Regions from separate parts of the Planococcus notacanthi genome, predicted to be linked through region 1. Evidence: riboswitches for the same ligand, from Rfam matches in the RefSeq annotation. Region 1 holds a riboswitch; each other region holds the start of a gene.
The links. A riboswitch is a leader RNA that binds a small molecule or an ion and turns the genes downstream of it on or off. The one in region 1 is predicted to bind S-adenosylmethionine.

Region 1 (5,795 bases):
GGTGGAAGAAACCTTTCCACATATCAACCAAACAGTGGAAGAAGCTAAATTACGTGATTTAAAGGGATTGTACTTGATAGAAATCATCCGGAATCAGACACGGATTTCGTCGGTCAGCTCCAAAACGGTCATCCAGTCTGGAGACCGCTTAATCTTTACCGGGCTCATTGCCACCATCGCAGATCTCCAAAAAAGAAAAGGTCTGACCTTAAAGACGGGTACAAACCTCCAATTGGATGACTTGAAAAACGGCAATACGCAGCTTGCAGAAGCTGTCGTTTCCCATGAATCGTCGCTATTGTCAAAAACCATCAAGCAATCCCAGTTCCGCTCACGCTTTGATGCAGGTGTAATGGCCGTTCACCGCAATAACGAGCGCATCAAAAGCAAAGTCGGCGATATCATTCTGCGGCCGGGCGATACTTTGCTATTGCTCGCCGGCAATGGGTTTGTGGAAAAGTACCAGCAATCCAACGACTTTTATGTAGTGTCTTCTATGAAAATGCCTAAGGCACTTGAGGAAAGCCGCTTGGTGGGCTGGTTTTCATTACTGGTACTTTTGGGGGCAATCGCCTGTGTCATTGTCGGTTGGTTGAGCATGTTCAAAGCCATGGCATTGGCTGTGCTGATTTTGCTGGTGACCAAGTCGGTTTCAATGGACGATGCAAAAAACGACGTGCAGTTCAATGTGCTGCTGCTGATCGCCAGTGCATTCGGGGTAGGAGCGGCCATGACCAAAACTGGTCTGGCGCAATGGGCGGCGGATGGCTTGTTGGCAATCGGACAGCCGTTCGGCCTGCTAGCTATTCTGATTTTAATTTACCTGCTGACCAGCATCTTTACAGAACTGATCACCAATAGCGCTGCGGCTGTCCTGATGATTCCAATCGGCATTGAAATGGCCAGCAACCTGCAGCTTGATCCCATGGGCTTCGCAGTGATCATCACGATTGCTGCCTCTGCAAGCTTTATTACCCCAATCGGTTATCAGACCAACTTGATCGTCTATGGGCCAGGCGGCTACAAATTCATGGATTATGTCAAAGTGGGCACGCCACTCAGCATTCTGGTTATGTCGGTGACCATCGGAATCGTTTACTATTACTGGTTTTAGGAGGAGAAAAGATGACCAAATCAACGAATATTGTATGGCATGAATCAAGTGTCACAAAAGAGGACAGACAAAAATTGAATAACCACAAAAGCGGGGTGCTGTGGTTCACCGGGTTATCGGGATCAGGAAAATCGACGGTATCTGTGGCCCTGGAAAAAGAGATCCACGCACTTGGAATCCGTACCTATCTATTGGATGGGGATAATGTCCGCCACGGATTGAATAAAAATTTGGGATTCAGCCCGGAAGACCGGACAGAAAACATTCGCCGCATCGGTGAAGTTGGAAAACTGATGAGTGATGCAGGGGTATTGACGCTATCGGCATTTATTTCGCCGTATCAGGAAGATCGCGACCAGGTGCGTGCCTTGCTTGAAGAAGATGAGTTCATTGAAATATACGTCAAATGCAGTGTGGACACTTGCGAAGACCGCGACCCGAAAGGCCTCTATAAAAAAGCACGAGCCGGCGAAATCAAAGGATTCACAGGCATCGATGCGCCATATGAAGAACCGGTGAATCCTGAAATCGTCATTGAAACCGACAAGCAGACTTTGGAAGAGTCGGTTCAGACAATTACAGATTACTTGAAGAAAGCAGGATATCTGGGCTGATGGCCAGTGGCATTGATCCAGTGAAATTGCTGGAAATCAGTCTTGCAGCCGGCAAAGAAATCATGGCGGTTTATGGACAGGAATTGATCATTGAAGCGAAGGCTGACGATTCACCACTGACCATTGCCGATCAGCGGTCGCATCAGACCATTGAAAGAGGACTGCAGATTGCCTACCCAGACATACCGGTTCTCAGCGAAGAGGGCAATAAAATCCCTTATGAAGAGCGGAAAAACTGGCAGCGTTTTTGGCTGGTGGATCCACTCGACGGCACGAAGGAATTCATCAAACGCAATGGTGAGTTCACCGTCAACATCGCTTTAATAGAAGAGAACTATCCGGTTTTGGGTGTGATTTACGTGCCGGCCATGGATGTTTTCTACTACGGTGAAGAAAACAGCGGCGCATTTAAATTGGAAGCTGCTTCAGCTCGAAAGTTTGAAAAAACCGATGAATTATTCGAGGGAAGCATTCTGTTGACTGCAAAAAAAGCTTTAGACCGGACTCGAATCGTAACAAGCCGTTCGCATATGTCCGCTGAAACACAGGAATTCATCGATCGGATAAACGACGATAGCCAACCAATCGAACAGATATCGGCAGGCAGTTCACTGAAGTTTTGTCTGGTAGCAGAAGGGGGAGCGGATTATTACCCCCGCTTTGCACCGACTATGGAATGGGATACGGCAGCCGGCCAGGCGATTGTCGAAGCATCTGGCGGAGTTGTGCAGAGCGTTAAAGACCAAACCCGCTTTTCCTACAACAAAGAAAGCCTGAAGAATGGCTGGTTTTTGGCAAGAATCTAAAAAGCTTAAGGCTAGTGAATGAAGAAAATGGAAACTCTGTATTGCAGAAAGTAAATAAATGATATTTTCAGAGTTTTATTGACAGTTATCTTTTATTGCTATAGTATTTAGAGAAATTATTAAAACCAAGTAATCTTATAAGGTATTTCTTATCATGAGAGGTGGAGGGACTGGCCCTTTGAAGCCTCGGCAACAAGTTCTGGTTTTTGACCGGATACACTGTGCCAATTCCAGCAGGTTCCATTGGGATCTGGAAGATAAGAAGACAGGCCCCGCAAACTGCGAATTGGTACCCTCTCTTCTTGTTCCATTGGAAGAGGGGGTTTTTATTTTAGTGGCACGGAGGAATATCCAACCAACGGGACTGCTTACTGAAAATCTTTAATTCAATATATAGAAGTTTAAAGGAGGAAGTTAGGATGAGCCACGCTGTTTCGTACGAGCAATTTACTGGAGATCCATTTAAAGATCTGGCACCGGCCGATCTCTTGAAAGGGGCTGCTGATATTCTGCAATGGGCCTATGAATCCTATGGAGAGGATATTGTCTATGCTTGCAGCTTTGGGGCAGAAGGCATGGTGCTGATTGATTTGATCTCCAAGGTGAAAAGCGATGCCGAAGTGGTGTTTCTCGATACCGACGTCCACTTCAACCAAACTTATGAACTGATTGAACGCGTCAAGAAGCGCTACCCGAAATTGAATATCCGGATGAAAAAGCCGGAATTGACGTTAGAAGAGCAAGCCAGCCAGTTCGGTGATGAACTATGGAACAGCCAGCCGGATAAATGCTGTGATATCCGCAAGGTCAAGCCGTTGGAACAAACACTTTCGGGTGCACAGGCTTGGATTTCAGGCCTTAGAAGAGAGCAGTCAGCCAGCCGCAGCAAGACGGATTTCATCAACAAGGACAACCGGTTCAAGTCGGTTAAAGTTTGTCCGCTGATTCATTGGACATGGGACGATGTTTGGCAGTATATCCAATTGAATAGCCTGGAATACAACATTCTGCATGACGAAGGTTATCCAAGCATCGGCTGCAAGCATTGCTCTTTTGCAGTGACGACTGATGGAGACAGCCGCGACGGCAGATGGAAAGGCTTTGCGAAAACTGAATGTGGCCTGCATACATAATTAGGCCGGCAATAGAGTAAATTACCGATCAGAAAATGGCATAATCATCGTTTCTCTGGTTGAAAAAAGGAGTCTAGGAAGCTTATGAAAAAAGTCTATTTAGTGGGTGCAGGTCCAGGCGACCTTGATTTGATTACAGTGAAAGGGTTGAAAGCCATTCAGAAGGCTGATGTCATCCTTTATGATCGCTTAATAAACCAGGAATTGCTGGACGAAGCGAAAGAACATGCCCAATTGATTTATTGCGGCAAAAAACCCGATAACCATTCCTTGAAGCAAGAAGAAATCAACGAGCTGCTTTGCCGGTTCGCATTGCAGGGGAAAATCGTGACACGTTTAAAAGGAGGCGATCCTTTCGTCTTCGGCAGAGGCGGAGAAGAAGCAGAGGCATTGGTGGACCACAATATCCCGTTTGAAATTGTTCCAGGTATCACAGCGGGCATTGCAGCGCCGGCTTACGCCGGAATTCCGGTCACTCACCGTGATTACAGTTCTTCCGTAGCCTTTATTTCAGGAGTCAGCAAAGTGGGCGTCGACCAGGATGAATACTGGGAACATGTCGTCAAAAGCATGGATACGTTGTGCATCTACATGGGTGTCAGCAAGCTTCCTGAAATCTGTGGCCGCTTAATGCGCCACGGATTAAAACCGACGACACCGATCGCCTTGATTGAATGGGGGACGACAGAACGCCAACGGACGGTTACGGGAACACTCGAAGACATTATCCGAAACGCCAAGGATTTCGAGAATCCATCGATGATTGTGGTGGGAGAAGTGGTTCGATTGAGAGACAAATTGCAATGGTATGAGCAGCTGCAGGACGAACAGCAATTCCAGCTTGCCGCCCATGTTGGATAAGGAGATGGTGACATGCAGGCTGTACTTTACGTAAGCCATGGAAGCCGTGTAAAAGAAACACGCGATGAAGCGATGGCGTTTATGGAGCAGGTTCATCAAAAGGTAGATGTAACTCTTCACGAAACCTGCTTTTTGGAGCTGGCCAGTCCGGATATTGGGGAAGGAATTGACAGCCTTGTCAAACAAGGCGCGACAGCAATTGCAGTCGTTCCAGTTCTGTTGCTGAGCGCCGGACATTATTACGAAGACATTCCAGATGAAATCAAAAAATCGGTCTTGCGTTATCCGGATATCCGCTTTACTTACGGAAAACCGCTTGGTGTCCAAGATCGGCTCGTTGAGATTTTAGCTGAGCGTCTGCAGGAGACGACAGTGGAGCGATTGCCTGAAGCGAAGATTCTGCTGGTCGGAAGAGGCGGGAAGAGCTCGGAAATCACCCGTTCGGTTGAAGAAATTGCTGCGAAACTGGCAGTGAAAGCAAATGTACCGAACGTGGAAGTCTGTTATTTGGCCGCAGCTGCCCCGTCATTTGATGAAGGATTGCAAGCTTCCATCAATTCCGGCAGCAACCAGATTTTCGTGGTTCCTTATTTATGGTTCACAGGCCTTTTGGTGAAATCAATGCAGAAGAAAATCAACGCTTTGTCTTCAGACGACCAGCAAGTCATCTTATGCGGATATTTAGGCGACCATCCATCCATGGTGGATGCCCTGGCCGAACGCACACAGGAAGCGCTGCAAAGTGAGCAACAATTAGCATGGTGAATGACAGAAGGAGAGATTGAACATGAATGGATTGGCCGGAAAGAAAATTGGCGTCGCCGCAGTCCGCGCTGCAAAAGAAATCAGCTTGCTGATCGAAAAGCAGTCCGGTACACCTGTCATTCTCCCGATTCAGGGAAGACAACGGCTGAACGAAGACATCAGCGCACAGAACATCACAGATTTTTTAGCCAAATCTTTTGACTGGGCCATCTTCACGACGGGGATCGGAGCAAGAACTTTAACCGATTCCGCAGAAAGCATCGGACTTCAGTCGCGTTATATCGACAAGCTGAAAGAAACGAAATTGGCTGTTCGAGGCAGCAAAACAATGAAATGGATCAAAGAACATGGCTTAGAGCCGGTCCATGTTTCAGAAGACGGAACCATGAATAACCTGCTCGGGGCTTTGGCTGAAGAATACGAAGGCAAGAGCCCGCAGCGGATCTTTTTACAAGCCTACGACCAGGACGACGATAAACTGAAAAGCATCTTGGAGGAAAAG
Region 2 (5,795 bases), on a different contig from region 1:
CTCCTCCGGGTTTCGTTCTTCGATCGGAATCACGGTTCCGTCCTCAATCGACAAATCGAATGTTGATGCCGGCGCCGCTACATAAAATGGGATGCTGAAAGCATTGGCCAACAAAGCTAAGTTATACGTCCCGATTTTATTGGCCGTATCGCCGTTGGCTGCAATGCGGTCCGCGCCTACAATGATGGCTTCAATTCCTTTGGCTCCAATGGTGTGCGCCGCCATGCTGTCGGTGATCAATGTGACATCAACCCCTGACTGCTGAAGCTCCCAAGCTGTCAGACGTGCGCCTTGATAAACCGGACGGGTTTCACAGGCAAACACTTCAAACTCACGGCCGCGTTCGCTGCCAAGATGGAATGGCGCTAAAGCCGTACCGTATTTAGCCGTAGCGATTGAACCGGCGTTGCAGATGGTCATGACTTTCGTCTTTCCTTGCAGCAATACCAAAGCGTGTTCACCAATGCTGCGGCAGGACTCTTCGTCTTCTTTATGGATCTTCACAGCTTCCGCAAGCAGCAGCAATTTCGCCTGCTGCACGTTCTCTGCTTCTTGCACCTTGTCTTTCAAGCGGCTGAGTGCCCAGCCGAGGTTAACGGCAGTCGGCCGTGAAGAATTCAGGTACGCCGCATCTTTTTCGACATATTGCTGAAAAGCTTCCAAGGAAACGGCATCGTGCCGCTGTGCTCCTATCGCTAAGCCATATGCAGCCGTGATGCCGATGGCCGGAGCTCCGCGCACCTTCAAGAAGAAAATCGCGTTATATACATCTTCTACCGTTTCAAGCGTTAAATAGTCAATCTCATGCGGCAGTTTCTGCTGATCCAGGATGGTCAGCTGCTCTCCGTCCCATTTGATGGATAACGGAATGCTCATATGCGTGCCTCCTTCAGAATTTCCACCAAGTCTTTGATCGAAGCAGTTTGTTCACGCTTCAGGATTAATTCCCGCCCACTCTGCAATGCCTGCTTCTTGAAGGAAATTCTCTTATCGTTGTCTTCGATGCTGTCCAGGTCTTTGACATGCGCCAGGCCAATCGTCCGGCGGATCAATTCGCAGCCGGCGAAACCGACGGCATCGGCCAGTACTTTGCCGAGGACATATTCAAGATATCCTTCGGTCTCCTTGAACGATTCAACGCTCTGCGTTTGCCACAGTTCCGTGAATGAAGAAGCGAATACTTCCCATGTTTTTTCAATGTGAGCTACGATTTCCTGGCGCTCCTCGCCTTCCCGTGTAATCGTTTGGAAAATCAGGTTGGCCAGAAACAATCCGACATCAAAGCCGATCGGGCCGTAAAAGCCGAACTCCGGGTCAATGACTTTCGTTTCGGCCGGCCCCGCAAAAATACTGCCGGTATGAAGGTCTCCGTGAAGCAGCGCTTCCGCTTCAGTCAAGAAACTCTTCTTCAATTTCGCCACTTCCAGCTGCAGTTTGCGGTCGTTCCAAATCGCTTCTGCTGCTGCCTGCAGCTGTGGTTCGTAATCATTGGTGTCAACATCAAAAAATGGATCGGTAAAAATCAGGTCTTCTGTGATTTTGCATAGTTCCGGATTGGAAAACTCAGCAGCCAAGCGTTTTTTCTCAAAAGGATGCAGCCCATAATCAGAAGTGTGGAACAAAGTCTGTGCCAGGTATTCGCCGATATCCTGTGACAGCCTTGGAAATTGCCGGCCGTTGATCAAGCCTTCCCGCGCAATTTCGAGATGCGATAAATCTTCCATCACCGTTATAGCCAATGCTTCGTCCGTTGCATGGACGGCCGGCACCAAAGACGGCACAAACTCGCCGTGCTTCTTCAGAACATTGGCTTCGATCGTCGCACGCTTCAATGTCAGCGGCCAACTTTCGCCGATGACTTTGGCATATGGCAAAGCCTGCTTGATGATCAGCCTCTTGCCTGTGGCTGCCTCTTCAATTTGAAAAACATAATTTAAATTGCCGTCGCCGATTTCCCGGCACGTCAATTGAGCTTTATGATCAAATGCTTGAATAGTTTTCGCCAATTCGATGGCAGCTTCTTCGGTTAATGATTTATAGGTGGTTGGAGCCGTAAGTGTCATGGTCAATCTCCCTTTCTCTGCAATATAAAAAGCCTCTTTCCAAAAGAAAGAGGCCAGAATAAGAGATCCCATGCCTCTTATCTTTCAGAAAATAAATTTCTGATGGAATTAGCACCGTGCCTTACAGGATATTCATCCTGGCGCCAAAGCGCCCCGTCTCACAACGGTATTACGGTCGGTTGCTGGGCGTCATCGGGCCAAAATCCCTCTGCCAGCTCTTGATAAGAGTACTGCTTGTCGTGCTATTAAGTTCTGAAATGAATCCTATCACGATTCAGAATTGACTGTCAATCACATTTTTTAAATAAAAACAATTTTGCAACAATGCTGTTGACAGATTTCGGTGCGCATGAAATAATCAGAATTACTTTACTCTATTAAAGCAGTTCTACCATTTCGAACGATCATTTCTTTTTACGCTGAGATTCTATAAGTAGGACCAGCCCAAAAAACTTACCCAATTTCATATCTTTCTTATTCAGAGCAGGTGGAGGGACAAGCCCTACGATACCCGGCAACCGGTCCAATGGTGGACACGGTGCTAATTCTTGCAGCCAGAACCGATGGCTGAGAAATAAGAAGTTGTTAAAGCCCTTAACCTCTTCTTATTTGAAGAGGTTTTTTATTTTTTAAAATTGCATGGGAGTGTTGAATACATGAGCATCTTGACTGCTACTTATCAATTATACGGAAAGCCTGGTTCTTTTGAGAAAAAGGCGGAAGGCATCGCTTTGGGTCTGACGATCGGCTCCTGGACCGATTTGCCGCTCCTCGAACAGGAGCAGCTGAAACACCATAAAGGAAACGTCGTTTCCGTTAAGGAATTTGAAGAAATCAACCATCCATTGAAACCCGAACTGGTCAAAGCGGAAGTTGCTGTCGCTTATCCGTCCGCCAATTTCTCTGCTGACCTTCCGGCCATCTTGACCACGGTTTTCGGAAAATTGTCATTGGACGGAGAAGTGAAGTTAGTGGATTTGGATTTCAGCCACGACTTGCTCAGCCATTTTCCCGGCCCACGCTTCGGCATTGAAGAAATCCGCAACACACTTGGCGTAGCCGGACGACCGCTTCTGATGAGCATATTCAAAGGCGTCATCGGCCGCGATCTGGATTTTCTGTCTGCTCAATTGCGTGAACAGGCATTGGGTGGTGTGGACTTGGTCAAAGACGATGAAATTTTATTCGACAATCCACTGACTCCATTTGAAAAACGAATCACCACTGGCAAAGACGTACTGACAAGCGTTTATGAAGAAACAGGCCATCGTACACTTTATGCGGTGAACTTGTCAGGGCGAACTTCCGAACTGAGAGGAAAAGCACGAAAAGCACGTGAACTTGGAGCGGATGCTTTACTGTTCAATGTTCATGCATATGGGCTCGATGTACTGCAGGAACTGGCTGAAGATGATGAAATTGCTTTGCCGCTCATGGCACATCCGGCTTTCAGCGGCGCTTTCACTTCTTCCGCTTTCTATGGTCTCGCTACACCGCTCGCACTCGGGAAATTGATCCGCTATGCAGGAGCTGACTTCTCCCTGTTTCCTTCTCCTTACGGCAGTGTTGCGTTGGAGAAAACAGCGGCCCTTGCGCTCGGCAAAGAACTGACGATAGACAGCCCTCTGAAGCGCAGCTTCCCCGTTCCATCTGCAGGCATCCACCCTGGCCTTGTGCCATTGCTGATGGCTGATTATGGAATCGACAGTGTCATCAATGCCGGCGGCGGTGTCCATGGACATCCCGCTGGTGCAGCTGGCGGCGGACAGGCTTTCAGGCAGGCCATCGATGCGGTCCTGCAGGGGGAAACTCTGCAGGCGGCAGGCAAACAACATCAAGAACTACAAACAGCACTTGAGCTATGGGGGTGAACAAATTGAGTAAACCGATTATTTTTTGCGATTTTGACGGCACCGTTACAGCCAATGACAACATCATCGCCATTATGAAGAAATTTAATCCGCCGGGCTGGGAAACCGTCAAAAACCAGATTCTTGACCAATCCATTTCGATACGTGAGGGTGTTGCGAAGATGTTCTCCCTCCTTCCGGTCGAGGCAAAAGATGACATCATTTCATATGTGCTGGAGCAGGCGGAAATACGCGAAGGCTTCAGCGATTTTGTCGCTTATACAAAGCAACAGCAACTTCCTTTGTACATCGTCAGCGGCGGCATCGATTTCTTTGTTTACCCGCTGCTTGAACCATTTGAACCTTTTGACGGCATCTATTGCAACAGCGCCGATTTTTCAGGAGACACCATCAAACTGGTATTTCCACATGGCTGTGACGAAACCTGTACCAGCCAAGGCTGTGGCTGCTGCAAACCATCCGTCATTCGGGATCTTCTAGGCAGCAGCGCCAAAAGTATCGTCATCGGCGATTCCATAAGTGACTGGGAAGCCGCCAAACAAGCTGATTTTGTCATTGCCCGGGATCTGCTGGCTGAAAAATGCCAGGAAGCGGACATCGATTATAAACCGTTTGAAACTTTCCATGAAGTCATCGCCATTGTGGATGACTATACAGGGGTGAAGTCATGACGGCATTGCACGATAAATGGCTGGAACTGGCCGATGTCAAAGATGAACTGGCTATTCGTGACTGGTTTATGGGAACCAGCGGAAATCTCGCCATCAAAGTGGCGGACGAGCCACTTGAATTTCTGGTTACCGCCAGCGGAAAAGACAAGAAAAAACGCACTGACGAAGACTTCCTTCTTGTGGATGCCGATGGACAGCCGGCTGCCGGGACTCTATTGAAGCCTTCTGCAGAAACTTTGTTGCACTGTGCGATATATGGAAAGACAGGGGCCGGCTGCAGCCTCCACGTCCACACGGTAGCCAATAACGTCATTTCCGAATTATACGGAGATGCCGGAAAAATCGATTTCCAGGGACAGGAATTGATCAAGGCCTTTGGATTATGGGAAGAAGATGCTGTATTGACCATTCCGATCATTCCAAATCACGCCGATATCCCGACGCTTGCCGCAGCCTTTGAACCTTATATCACTGCCGATAAAGGAGCGGTGCTGATCCGCAACCACGGCATCACCGTTTGGGGAAAAGACGGCTTTGAAGCAAAGAAGCTGCTTGAAGCCAGCGAATTTTTATTTCAATACCAATTAGCGTTACAACTACAGTTAAAATAAGAGAGGAAGATTTAAATGGCGATCATTAAAATTCAAGGAACAAACGAAACAATCGAGGCACAAAACGAAGTAGCGGCATTTCTGGAGCAGCAGGAAGTCGTTTATGAACATTGGGACAACACTAAATTGCCGGAGAACCTGCGCGAAAAATTTGATTTGAGCGATGCTGACAAAGACGAAATCCTTCAGGCATTCAAAACAGAAATCGATGACATCTCCGAGCGCCGCGGCTACCAGGCAGCGGATATCATTTCCCTGTCTGACTCTAATCCGAAATTGGATGAGCTCTTGAAAAACTTCCAGCGCAAGCATATTCACACAGATGACGAAGTCCGTTACATCGTCAGCGGACACGGCGTCTTCATCATCCAAGGAAAAGACGAACGTTTTTTTGAAGTTCACTTGACGCCAGGCGACTTAATCTCGGTTCCTGAAAACATCACCCATTACTTTACACTTGCTGACGACCGCAAAGTCGTAGCTATCCGTATTTTTGTAACGACTGAAGGATGGGTACCGGTTTACCAGGAAGAAGGCAGTGTACAAAGCTAATAATTTTTCAAAAAGACTCGAGTAATC
Region 3 (5,795 bases), on a different contig from region 1:
CAAAACTTCTACCAATGCTTTTACATTTTCATTCTCTTCATCGCCAGCGCGAACAGCAATAATGTTTACATAAGGCGACTCTGATGATTCAAGTGCAATTGAATCTTCCAACGGGCTAATTCCTGCATCAATGGCATAGTTGGAATTGATCAAGACAGCATCGCCTTCACCGGATTCATACATTTGAACCAGCAGGGCTGCCTCATAGTTCGCGTCAAACTGAAGATTTTTAGGATTTTCAACAACATCGCTTACTTCAGCAGCTGTTTTATCAACGCCTTCAGCCAATTTGATCAAACCTTCAGCTTCAAGCAGTGACAGAATACGCCCATGATCCGCTACCGAGTTGCTCATCAAAATCGTACCGCCTTCTGGAAGTTCATCAAGAGATGCGTAATCCTGTGAGTAGACTCCGATTGGTTCGATGTGGATTCCGCCAGCATTTTCGAATTCATAGCCATGATCCGCTACCTGTGATTCTAAATACGGAATATGCTGGAAGTAGTTGGCATCAATTTCACCAGACTCCAAGTCTTCGTTAGGGAGGACATAATCCTGATATGTTTCAATTTCCAATTCGATTCCTTGTTCTTCAAGAAGTGGCTGTGCTTGCTCTAGAATTTCAGCATGGGGTACATTGGAAGCACCAACACGCAAAGTCTTAGATTCTTCTTCACCCGCTCCGCCATTTCCGCATCCTGCAAGTACTAAAGCTGTCAACGCTGTTCCTACTACAAATTTCTTCATCTTTATCTCTCCCTTTTGCTGTGTTTTAGTTTATGGAACGGAAAATCCGCAATTACCGTTTATCTGCTTTTGTTGTTACCAAATCACCAATATATTGAATGACGAACACAATGATCAAGATTAGGATCGTCGCCATCAATGTGACGTCTTCACGGCTGCGCTGAAAACCATCCAGGAAAGCCAATGTCCCAAGGCCGCCTGCACCGATGATGCCTGCCATAGCCGTATAGCCGACCAATGCGATGGCTGTTACCGTAATTCCGGAAATCAATGCCGGTTTCGATTCAGGCAGCAGCACTTTCCAAATGATTGTGCCGGTCGTCGCGCCCATAGAGCGTGCTGCTTCGATGACTCCTTTGTCGATTTCCTTTAATGCAATCAACACCATGCGTGCATAAAATGGAGCTGAGCCGATGATCAATGCGGGCAAAGCTGCGTTTGGCCCCCGAATGGAACCCATCAGGAATAACGTAAAAGGAATCAATAAAATAATCAAAATGATAAATGGAATGGAGCGGAATATATTAACGAATGCACCTGTCAGCCAATTGACCACTTTATTGGCCCATAATTGCTTCGGAGCTGTCAAAAATAACAGGATTCCAAGAGCCAAACCGATGATGAATGTAAACAACGTTGATAAAGCTGTCATATAAAGAGTTTCAAGTGTGGCTTCCCACATACTGTCCCAATCTACATTGGGGAATAACGAATCAATCATTGTGCATTACCTCCGTTTGAACATCTTCTGAGTGGAGAAATGCCAAAGCTTCTTCCATTTCACCAGGAGAGCCTTTCAACTGAAGAATCAATGTTCCATAAGCTCCACGTTGCGTATGCGAAATATTGCCTTGGACGATATTGACTTCCACCGAATGGCTGCGAATCAGTTTTGTCAGAATTGGCTGTTCGGTTTGTTCTCCGACAAAAACCAATTTCACCAGTTCGCCTGTCGGATACAACTCACGAAGGTTTTTGATGGTTTCCTGTGAATCTCCACTATCAGTGACCTGGGCCACAAAGCGTTTGGTGATTTCTTCTTTTGGTGATTGGAAAACATTCAGAACATCCCCGAGCTCCACGACACGCCCGCCTTCCATTACAGCAACACGATGACAGATTTTTCGGATGACGTGCATTTCATGAGTAATCAATACGATGGTCAAGCCTAATCGCTTGTTGATATCGACCAATAAATCTAGGATTGCATCTGTCGTTTCCGGATCAAGTGCAGAAGTTGCTTCATCACATAATAGGACTTCCGGATCGTTCGCCAGCGCACGGGCAATACCGACACGCTGCTTCTGTCCGCCAGACAGTTCCGATGGATAAGCATTTTCGCGGCCCGATAATCCAACCAGCTCAATCAGTTCCTGCACCCGTTTTCCACGCTGCGCTTTTGAGACTCCCGCAATTTCCAAAGGGAATTCGATGTTCTCTTTAACCGTCCTCGACCATAATAAGTTGAAATGCTGGAAAATCATGCTGACTTTTTGGCGCGCTTTCCGCAATTCCCCGCCTTTAATGGACGTAATTACCTTTCCGTTGATTTCCACAGTGCCGGAAGTCGGTTTTTCCAATCCATTCAACAAGCGGATTAATGTACTTTTACCGGCTCCACTATATCCGATAATCCCAAATATTTCTCCATCAGCAATAGATAAATCAACTTGGTCGACAGCCGTAAGAACCGCCTTGCCTGTATCAAATTTTTTCGTCACTTTCTTTAACTCGATCATTCGTTGAACACCCCTGAATCCTAAAAATAAAAAACCCTTCCGCGCATAACTGAGCAGAAGGGCAAACGTATATTATACGGAAACCAATCTCTCATCTTCCAAAGCTTTCGCTTCGTGTGATTTGGCACCATTTCATTTTCATGACGGTTGCCGGGCTTCATAGGGCACTTCCCTCCACCACTCTTAATAAGAGTTCGATATGAAATTAGTAAAACAGAATAGATTTTAATTGGTGGTAAATCTTACGCTTCGCCTATTTCAAATAGAGTCCCGCGCTTTTCTTACCAGAAATTCAATTTACCATGACCGGCTATATTCGTCAACAGATTTCAACTTGCCATATAAATAAGGTACCGATTGGAAAGCGTAAATCTTTTCCTTGAGCTTCCCATTCTCTGTAATCAGCAGGCAAGGAACACTTTCCACTTCATACATTCCTGCAATTTCCTGTACATAGTTCAAGTTCGCTTTGCCAATCGGAAGATCCGGCAATAGTTCTGTGACAACCGACAGCATTTTGGAAGCTACCTGACAAGTCCCGCACATCGGTGTGTATAAGTAATACGCGGTAGTGCGATTGGTATTCTTTTCTTTGATCCATTCTTTATGAGTCCATTCCTGCATCGTCTTCATCCCTCTGTTAATAGCTTATTGACCTGGACATTCGCTGAGATGAGCACATCCATCAGGATCCGGAGCGGCGTTGCTGCGACTTCCTTGTAGCTCCGGTTCACATAAAAATGCCGGGCTTCAGGGAACTCACGCTTGACCAGCTTCCGCAATTTTTCTCCTGAAGAGTCTGCATCCACTAATATAATGATGTCCTGGCCTTCATATGGCAGCAGCAATTCTTCAAGTCTCGTTGGACTTACTGTACCATTTGTGCAAAGAATCGTCACGGGTTCTGCAATGAGCGGTGCAATTCTCGTCTTATCACTGAGCCCTTCCACAACAATCACCTTTCCCATAACACTCACCCCATCGAATATAGAATAAGTTCAAAAGCTGTTTCTATATAAGTTGAAATATACCCCTTTATATTGAGTTATTCCACAAATAAGCTTTTCAAAAACCAGTTGGTGCACGGTTAGTTCAAGAGATTGGACTCGATACCTAGTGAATAGGGGTTCTTCACAACTCTCTCCGTCTTTGGCGCAAATAAAAAAAGCGCCAAATTAAAGGCGCTTTCCGGGAATTATTCGTTGGTCATTTCTTTGTATTGATCAGCATTCATCAGATCACTGATTTCTTCTTCAGAAGGGGCTTCAATAACCACCATCCATGCCTGCTCGTAAGGTGACTCGTTGACGAATTCCGGGCTGTCTTCAAGCTCGGAGTTGACTTCGATCACTTTGCCGCTGATTGGTGCATATAATTCCGAAACTGTTTTAACGGATTCAACGCTGCCGAAAGGCTGGTCTTTTTTCAGTTCATCGCCAACTTGTGGAAGTTCAACAAATACGATATCTCCCAATTCAGCCTGTGCGAAATGAGTAATTCCGATACGCGCATTGCCATCTTCGATCTTAACCCATTCATGTTCTTTAGAATAACGAAGTTCTGCTGGTGTGCTCATCTTGACCCCTCCAAATTATGTAGTTGATTCAATTTCAGTTTGACATAAACAGCTGTGAAATACAAGATGATGCCGTTTCTTAAAGCCAGTTATTCTGGTAATCGGCTTCTTTAAAACCTAGTGTCACCTTTTTTCCATCCCAAGCCAACGGACGCTTGATCAACATGCCATCTGAAGCCAAAAGCTCTAATTGCTGTTCTTCGGTCATGGTCGATAATTTGTCTTTCAAGCCAAGCGAACGATAGATTAAACCGCTTGTATTGAAAAACTTCTTCAATTCCACACCGCTAGCCTGATAGATTTCAGCCAATTGTTCTTTTGTCGGCGGGTTTTCTGCGATATGTATTTCATTATATTCCACATTATTTTTGTCCAGCCAGCTTTTCGCTTTCCGGCAAGTTGTGCATTTCGGGTACGCATAATAAGTAATCAAGTTAGAACCTCCCTTTTTTCTAAGCTTACCAAAAAGAAGGCTTTCGGTCGACGCAAAAAAAACAGGCAAATCCGATAAGTTCGGATCTGCCTGTTACCGTTATCCCTTAAACGATGTATTTCTCAACGTCAATCAACTTAACAGCCGCTTCGCGTTTTTTCGCAATGACGTTGTAAGGCGTTGAACGGGTCAATTTACGCAATGCTGAAAGCATCATGCGCTGGTTGTCGCCTTCGATGGCTGCAATCAACGTTTCTTTGGCATCCTTTTCAATCTGGTCGAATGCTTCCTGGCAATAAATCTGCGTATACAGAAGTTTTTGCTTGGCTTTTTCTTCACCTGAAGCAGCAATCGCTTTTTCTGTACGCAACACTACTGATTCCATCGCAAAGACGTTGCTCACGATGTCTGCGATGTTGACAAGCACTTCCTGCTCCGCTTCCAACTTCGTGCCGTATGTCTGAGCCGCTAGGCCTGCAGCAAGCAAAGCAATTTTCTTGGCATTTTTCACCAAGTACTTCTCTTGAGCCAAAGCTTCTGTGCCAACTTCTTCCGGCATCATCATCATCAGTTCTTCCTGAAGCTTCTGTGCATGCTGCAATAATGGCAATTCACCTTTCATTGCTTTGCGCAATAGCGTTCCTGGCACCAATAGACGGTTGATTTCATTTGTTCCTTCAAAAATACGGTTGATGCGTGAATCACGGTAAATGCGTTCAATTTCGTATTCCTGCATAAAGCCGTAGCCTCCGTGCAACTGAACGCCTTCATCTACGATATAATCCAATGTTTCCGTACCGAAGAATTTATTAAGTGAGCATTCTACTGCAAACTCAGCAATCGAATCAGCCACTAATTTGCCATCAGCATGCTGCTCATCCGTAAAGCTGCTCATGCGGTCTTCGAACAATCCAACAGTACGATATACAGAGCTTTCAACTGCGTATAATTTAGATGCCATTGTCGCCAATTTCTCACGCGTCAAGTTGAATGAGGAAATTGGTGTCTTGAATTGCTGCCGCTGGTTCGTGTAAGGGATCGTCAATTCCATTGCGCGCTTAGAAGCCCCGATAGTGCCGACTCCCAATTTGTAGCGGCCGATGTTCAAGATGTTGAACGCAATGATATGTCCGCGCCCAGCTTCGCCCAATAGGTTTTCGACGGGAACTTCAGCGTCCTGCAGAATCAACGTCCGTGTAGAAGACGATTTGATGCCCATTTTCTTTTCTTCCGGTCCAACAGAAACGCCAGGGAATTCGCGCTCTACAATAAATGCAGAGAATTTGTCTCCATCGATTTT
Region 4 (5,795 bases), on a different contig from region 1:
TCCCACACAGAAGCAACCCGACTCCCAGCCACGACAGTCCGCTCAGCACTTCTCCGACAACCGCCACCCCTAAAACAGCAGCTGTCAGTGGCTCAGCCAATGACAAAGTGACTGCAGAAGAAGAAGGAATCTGCTTTAATCCAAAAGAAAAAAGCAGATAGGATAGACTGGTTGCACCAATCCCTAAATAGATGATCAGAGAAAAATTGAGCGGTATGGTTATGTAGCTTACATCAAACAGCAATAAAAATGGCAGCAGACAGCAAGCACTCAATGAAAAAATCACAGCGACTGCAGAAACAGTCTCCATCGCCTTGAGAACAGATTTACTTACCAGCGCATAAACTGCAAAAGAAAATCCAGCGCCCAAAGCCATAGCGATGCCCACCGGATCCACCAGTTGCTGGCCTTTATTGGCAAATAACAGCACGCAGCCGGTTAATGCCAGAAGCGTCGCACTTCCCCAGATTCGGTCAGGTTTTCGGTTTAAGGCTATCCACTCGATCAATCCTGTTAGTACAGGTGCGCTTCCGATGGTGACAACGGTGCCGATAGCAATTCCAGTCATCTGGACGGAAGAAAAAAATAAAGGTTGGAAAAGCGCCATACTGATGGCTGCAAGAATAGTGGCAGGCCATGGAATCGTCCGGACCGATAGTTTCCTGGCTACAATTACGAACAACAGTAAAGAAAAACCGCCAATTGCTAAACGAAAAGCGCCGATTGATAGCGGATGGACTGCTCCTTGAAAAAAAGACTGGGCTGTACCTGTGGTTCCCCATAAAATTGCAGCCAGCAAAACCAATAAATACGCCATATAATTCAACATCAACACCCCTATTTTTGAACTTCTTCTTCTAACATACCATGGCATCAATGGTTTGAGATAGCGGTCTTCTTCTATTATAATAAAAGAAAAGAGGAGGAGATCCCATGTATATGACAGTCCAGGAAACTGCCGCATTTTTATCCATGCCTGAAGAACAAGTCAATCGCTACGTATTGGAAGGCCGTATTCGCGCAGTCCATGATGGGGAGCAGTACATGATCAACACCTCTCAGTTCGGAACACATTTCCAACAGCTGGAACAGGCCAAGCAAGCGCTGGAGGAATGGCGAGCCACGCCGATTCCAGACGATGTGGATATCAAGGACGAGGATTAACCAAAAAAAACACCTGATGTGGGATTGGATTCCCGCCTCAGGTGCTTTTTCATCAAATCCCGCTTAGCGTGTAAGCTCTGGCACTAATAAGCTTTTTAATTTTTCTTCGATAAAGCCGCCCCATTTTTCAAATTCCACGAGAAAACCATCATGGCCAAAATCGGTTTCAATGATCTCCCAGCTCGCATCCTTTTGCTCTTCAAGCCAAGGAACCAGCAATTCACTCGGATACAGCAAGTCATGCGTAAATGATAGAGCATAAACCGGAACATCAAGAATGGTTTCTCCGATATCGTGTGTGTTCATTGCTTTCAGCAGCAACAGGTAGCTATTGGCATCAAACCGCCCTGCCAGCTTCTTCCCTTGGTAATTCAAATAAGACTGCACATTGAATTCTTCTCCGGCTTTGCTGCGTCCGAAGCGCTGATTGAACATGCTGCCGCTGCGATAAGTGACCATTCCGGCCATTCGCGCGATTTGAAATCCCTTCAGCTGATCTGAGCTTTCATAATTCCCTTCATTGAAATCCCTATCGTTTTCAATAGCTTGAATTCCAATATGGTTAAAGGCGAGGCCATAATCGCTGTAATAAGGAGTAACAGCCAATGGGAGAATGGCATCCACAAATTCAGGGTACAATTTTCCCCACTCCAAGGTCTTCATGCCTCCGAGCGAACCGCCCAACACTCCTGCAAGATGATTGATGCCTAGTTTCTTTAACGCATTATATTCTGCGCGAACCATATCACGTATCGTCAGGGTCGGGAACTTAGCACGGTATGGCTGCCCTGTTTCTGGATTAATAGACAATGGGCCTGTTGATCCGTGGCTGCCTCCCAACACGTTAAAAGTGATCACTTGAAAAACATCTGTATCCACCGGCTTGCCTGGTCCGATTAACCCTGCCCACCATCCCGGGTTTTCTTCGGATCCTATTGCATATTGATCGCCCGTCAATGCGTGGCAGACCAGCACAGTTGGAGCATTTTCATCTCCATGACGTTCGTATGCCAGCTCTACATGATTTATCGTCTTCGTTGAATCCAGGGTTAATGAGCCAATGGATACTGTCGCCATTCAAATCCCTCCTTAAACGTTTTCCAAAACTGCGGCCTGAATGGCCTGCTCCAAATCGGCGATTAAATCTTCCGGATTTTCCAAACCGACCGATAAGCGGATCAATTCTTCCGTTACACCCGACGATTTCAGCTCTTCATCATTTAACTGCTGATGTGTAGTTGAAGCCGGATGGATGATCAACGACTTGGCATCTCCTACGTTCGCAACATGGGACCAGAGAGCCACACTGTCGATTACTTTGCGGCCCGCCTGCCGTCCGCCTTTGATGCCGAAATTGACAATCGATCCGAAACCGTCATTTTTCAAGTATTTTTTAGCCAATTGATGTGATGGATGATCTTCAAATCCAAGGAAGTTGACCCATTCGATCTGCGGATGCTGCTTCAAGTAGTCTGCAACAATTTGAGCATTGCTGCTGTGTTTCGGAATACGCAGGTGCAAAGTCTCCAGTCCTTGGAGCAAGGCATGTGCACTTTCCGGGCTCAATGAAGGACCGAAGTCACGAAGCAGCTGGACACGCAGTTTTGTCGCAAATGCAGCATCCGGTACATCGATGCCATAACGCAATCCGTGATAGCTTTCATCCGGCTGTGTGTAATTCGGGAAACGTGGATTGTCCCAATTGAATTTTCCTGCATCCACCGCAACACCGCCGATGGTCGTGCCGTGTCCACCAATCCATTTTGTAGCGGAATGAATGACCACATCAGCACCGAACTCGATCGGGTTGCTGCCATATGGTGAAGCAAATGTATTGTCAATCAATAAGGGAAGCCCGTTTTCATGGGCGATTGCCGCTACTTTCTCTACATCAAAAACGTTCAGGCTCGGGTTGCCGATAATTTCTCCGAATACCGCTTTTGTCTTATCGGTGATTGCCGCTCTAAAGTTTTCAGGATTGGTTGCATCAACAAATATGGTTTTAATGCCGTAACGCGGCAACGTATTGGCGAATAAATTATAAGTGCCGCCGTACAGGTTGCTGTCCGCTACGATTTCGTCTCCTGCTTCAGCAATATTTAAAATGGAGAACGCAATTGCCGCCATTCCTGAAGATAATGCGACTGCAGCAGTCCCGCCTTCCAATAACGCCACGCGCTGTTCAAATACATCAACTGTCGGATTCATGATGCGTGAATAGATATTGCCGGTGTCTTTCAGGCCGAAAAGGTCTTGTGCATGCTGCGTATCTTTAAACACATAAGAAGTGGTTTTGTAGATCGGCACCCCTCTCGATCCTGTTGTTGGATCCGCCTGTTGTCCGCCATGCAGCAATAAAGTTTCTGGTTTTAAGTTTGTCATTTTCTATTCCCCCTAATTTTTTTATTCATGAAAATCACCGAAGAGGACAGCAAAAAGCCCCCTTCGCTAAGAAGAGGGCCGTAAATTACGGAGTTACCTCCTCTCATCTGTCAGAACCTATCGTTCGGTTCTGTAGGAATTAGCACCTTTCCAGACATGGTCGTCTGTTGGTTGCCGGGCATCACAGGGCCTATCCCTCCGCCACTCTTGATAAGAGTTATTAAATTTAGTTTTTAGTCTTGTTGAGAAGTATAAAAATTTTAACAAGGTTTGTCAACCCTATTAGTCAAAAAATTTTGAAACCTTGTTTCTTCCCAAACGTTATCTTCTAGTATAGAAGGAGGAATGAATATGCTTGGATGGGTTCTGCTGTTGTTTATCGCAGGCTATGGAATCGGTTGTTTGCACGGTTCCCTCGCAGCACAATTTTTATCTGGGGTGAATGTCAAAAAAGAAGGCGTCAAAAATTCCGGTGCTTCCAATGCCGCCATCGTGCTGGGTTGGAAATACGGTTTGCTGGTTGCTTTGATCGATATTATTAAAGGCTTTGCCGCTGTCGCAGCTTGTCGTTTTCTGCTGGAAAAGGGTGCCTTTTCCCCCGAAATCATTTGGACTTTTCTATTTATAATAGGTGCCGGTGTCGTATTCGGCCATAATTTCCCATTCTATATGAACTTCAATGGCGGCAAAGGCACGGCTTCGGTGATCGGTGTCATGCTGGCACTGGACTGGAAGCTCGGGCTGGTTGGCCTGGCACTGCTCATCGGTGTTTCGCTTGCGACCAATTATTTGGTCATTGGTGTACTGGTCCTTTACGCAGTCTATTTTGTTATCGCTTTCGGTCCTGCCGTCGGACCATGGCCATTGCTGACAGCTTGTGCCTTATTTGCTATGGCCATATGGAAACATAGCGAAAATATTATTCGAATAAAAAATGGAGAAGAGAAGAAAGTTTCCTCCATTTTCAAAAAGAAACCAACAAAACCAGTCTGAAAGCGGTTCCAAACTCATTATTCTCTTCATTTCAAAGATTGTGAAATAAATATCAATAATTCCCTTGACTTTTTTGTTATTTCACCATAAAGTAAGAACCACGAATCGAATAGCATACATCACTTTCTTATCAAGAGAAACCGAGGGACAGGCCCTAAGACGTTTCGGCAGCAGATTTGTTTAAAAGCAAAAACTGTGCCAACTCCTGCAGATGCTCTAAAGCATTTGGAAGATGAGAATTAGATGGTTTCAACAGGAGCCCTCTTTTTTCTTATGGATGAGAAAAAAGAGGGCTCCTTTTCCATTTTCTCAGAAGAATGTGAGACACCGTCGATTTAATAAGATCCATTACAGCATGAGGAGGTTCAATCACCATGATTCAATTCGAAGGCGTCGCCAAGACCTACCAATCCGGGAAACAAGAAATCCATGCCTTGAACGGGATTGATTTGACCGTCGAAACCGGCGAGATTTACGGAGTCATCGGCTTTAGCGGAGCCGGAAAGAGTTCATTGATCCGCACCGTGAACCTGCTTGAACGTCCTTCTGCAGGACGCGTCTTAATCCAAGGGAAAGACATTTCCACTCTATCCAGCAAAGAAATCCGAACCATCCGTAAGGACATCGGCATGATTTTCCAGCATTTCAATCTGTTGAGTTCAAAAACGGTTTACCATAATGTCGCGATGCCATTGCTGCTCGCTAAGACATCGAAAAATGAAATTGATGAACAAGTGAAGCAACTGCTGGACTTTGTCGGACTGGCCGATCAGGCACAAAAATATCCCGACCAGCTGTCAGGCGGACAAAAGCAACGCATCGGCATTGCCCGAGCGCTTGCAACCAACCCTTCCGTTCTGTTATGCGATGAGGCAACATCAGCGCTCGACCCCCAAACGACCAAGTCGATTTTGGACCTATTGCGCAAAATCAATAAAGAATACAATATCACCATCCTGCTCATTACTCATGAGATGGGAGTTATCCGGGAAATTTGCGATAAAGTGGCTGTGCTTGAAGCAGGAAAAGTGATCGAACAAGGCAGCGTCTTCGACATTTTCTCAAATCCGCAGCAGCCGACCACCCAACGGTTTGTCCGTTCTGTCATGAACGATGAACTTCCGGAAACCCTGCTTGCGCAAATCCGCAATGCCCAAAGCGATAACGCGATCTATCGACTGCAGTTTACAGGAAATTCCGTCGGCCAACCGTTCATGTCCCGTGTCTCGCGTGAATTTAAAGTTGACTTGAACGTG

Region 2: it holds a riboswitch for S-adenosylmethionine, as region 1 does, so the genes downstream of both, mtnW (2,3-diketo-5-methylthiopentyl-1-phosphate enolase) here and QMA01_RS15210 (phosphoadenylyl-sulfate reductase) in region 1, are expected to answer to the same signal.
Region 3: it holds a riboswitch for S-adenosylmethionine, as region 1 does, so the genes downstream of both, QMA01_RS16075 (methionine ABC transporter ATP-binding protein) here and QMA01_RS15210 (phosphoadenylyl-sulfate reductase) in region 1, are expected to answer to the same signal.
Region 4: it holds a riboswitch for S-adenosylmethionine, as region 1 does, so the genes downstream of both, QMA01_RS10600 (O-acetylhomoserine aminocarboxypropyltransferase/cysteine synthase family protein) here and QMA01_RS15210 (phosphoadenylyl-sulfate reductase) in region 1, are expected to answer to the same signal.

Annotation. Positions count from the first base shown of each region.
Region 1 is NZ_JASDCQ010000004.1:390,606-396,400, reverse strand. Features, by position in the region: gene QMA01_RS15225 (SLC13 family permease) at 1-1,114, shown strand, start outside; gene cysC (adenylyl-sulfate kinase) at 1,126-1,728, shown strand; gene cysQ (3'(2'),5'-bisphosphate nucleotidase CysQ) at 1,728-2,534, shown strand; SAM riboswitch class I at 2,681-2,798, shown strand; gene QMA01_RS15210 (phosphoadenylyl-sulfate reductase) at 2,954-3,667, shown strand; gene cobA (uroporphyrinogen-III C-methyltransferase) at 3,752-4,528, shown strand; gene QMA01_RS15200 (sirohydrochlorin chelatase) at 4,541-5,293, shown strand; gene QMA01_RS15195 (uroporphyrinogen-III synthase) at 5,316-5,795, shown strand, end outside.
Region 2 is NZ_JASDCQ010000002.1:116,337-122,131, reverse strand. Features, by position in the region: gene mtnA (S-methyl-5-thioribose-1-phosphate isomerase) at 1-876, opposite strand, end outside; gene mtnK (S-methyl-5-thioribose kinase) at 873-2,063, opposite strand; SAM riboswitch class I at 2,138-2,291, opposite strand; SAM riboswitch class I at 2,535-2,644, shown strand; gene mtnW (2,3-diketo-5-methylthiopentyl-1-phosphate enolase) at 2,720-3,934, shown strand; gene QMA01_RS07975 (2-hydroxy-3-keto-5-methylthiopentenyl-1-phosphate phosphatase) at 3,940-4,605, shown strand; gene QMA01_RS07970 (methylthioribulose 1-phosphate dehydratase) at 4,602-5,216, shown strand; gene QMA01_RS07965 (1,2-dihydroxy-3-keto-5-methylthiopentene dioxygenase) at 5,232-5,768, shown strand.
Region 3 is NZ_JASDCQ010000005.1:129,168-134,962, reverse strand. Features, by position in the region: gene QMA01_RS16085 (MetQ/NlpA family ABC transporter substrate-binding protein) at 1-747, opposite strand, end outside; gene QMA01_RS16080 (methionine ABC transporter permease) at 800-1,468, opposite strand; gene QMA01_RS16075 (methionine ABC transporter ATP-binding protein) at 1,461-2,486, opposite strand; SAM riboswitch class I at 2,575-2,679, opposite strand; gene QMA01_RS16070 (thioredoxin family protein) at 2,784-3,110, opposite strand; gene QMA01_RS16065 (ribonuclease M5) at 3,116-3,454, opposite strand; gene gcvH (glycine cleavage system protein GcvH) at 3,682-4,062, opposite strand; gene QMA01_RS16055 (arsenate reductase family protein) at 4,142-4,495, opposite strand; gene QMA01_RS16050 (acyl-CoA dehydrogenase family protein) at 4,602-5,795, opposite strand, start outside.
Region 4 is NZ_JASDCQ010000002.1:613,595-619,389, reverse strand. Features, by position in the region: gene QMA01_RS10615 (DMT family transporter) at 1-829, opposite strand, end outside; gene QMA01_RS10610 (helix-turn-helix domain-containing protein) at 934-1,164, shown strand; gene metX (homoserine O-acetyltransferase MetX) at 1,228-2,241, opposite strand; gene QMA01_RS10600 (O-acetylhomoserine aminocarboxypropyltransferase/cysteine synthase family protein) at 2,254-3,546, opposite strand; SAM riboswitch class I at 3,647-3,763, opposite strand; gene QMA01_RS10595 (glycerol-3-phosphate acyltransferase) at 3,898-4,539, shown strand; SAM riboswitch class I at 4,664-4,778, shown strand; gene QMA01_RS10590 (methionine ABC transporter ATP-binding protein) at 4,914-5,795, shown strand, end outside.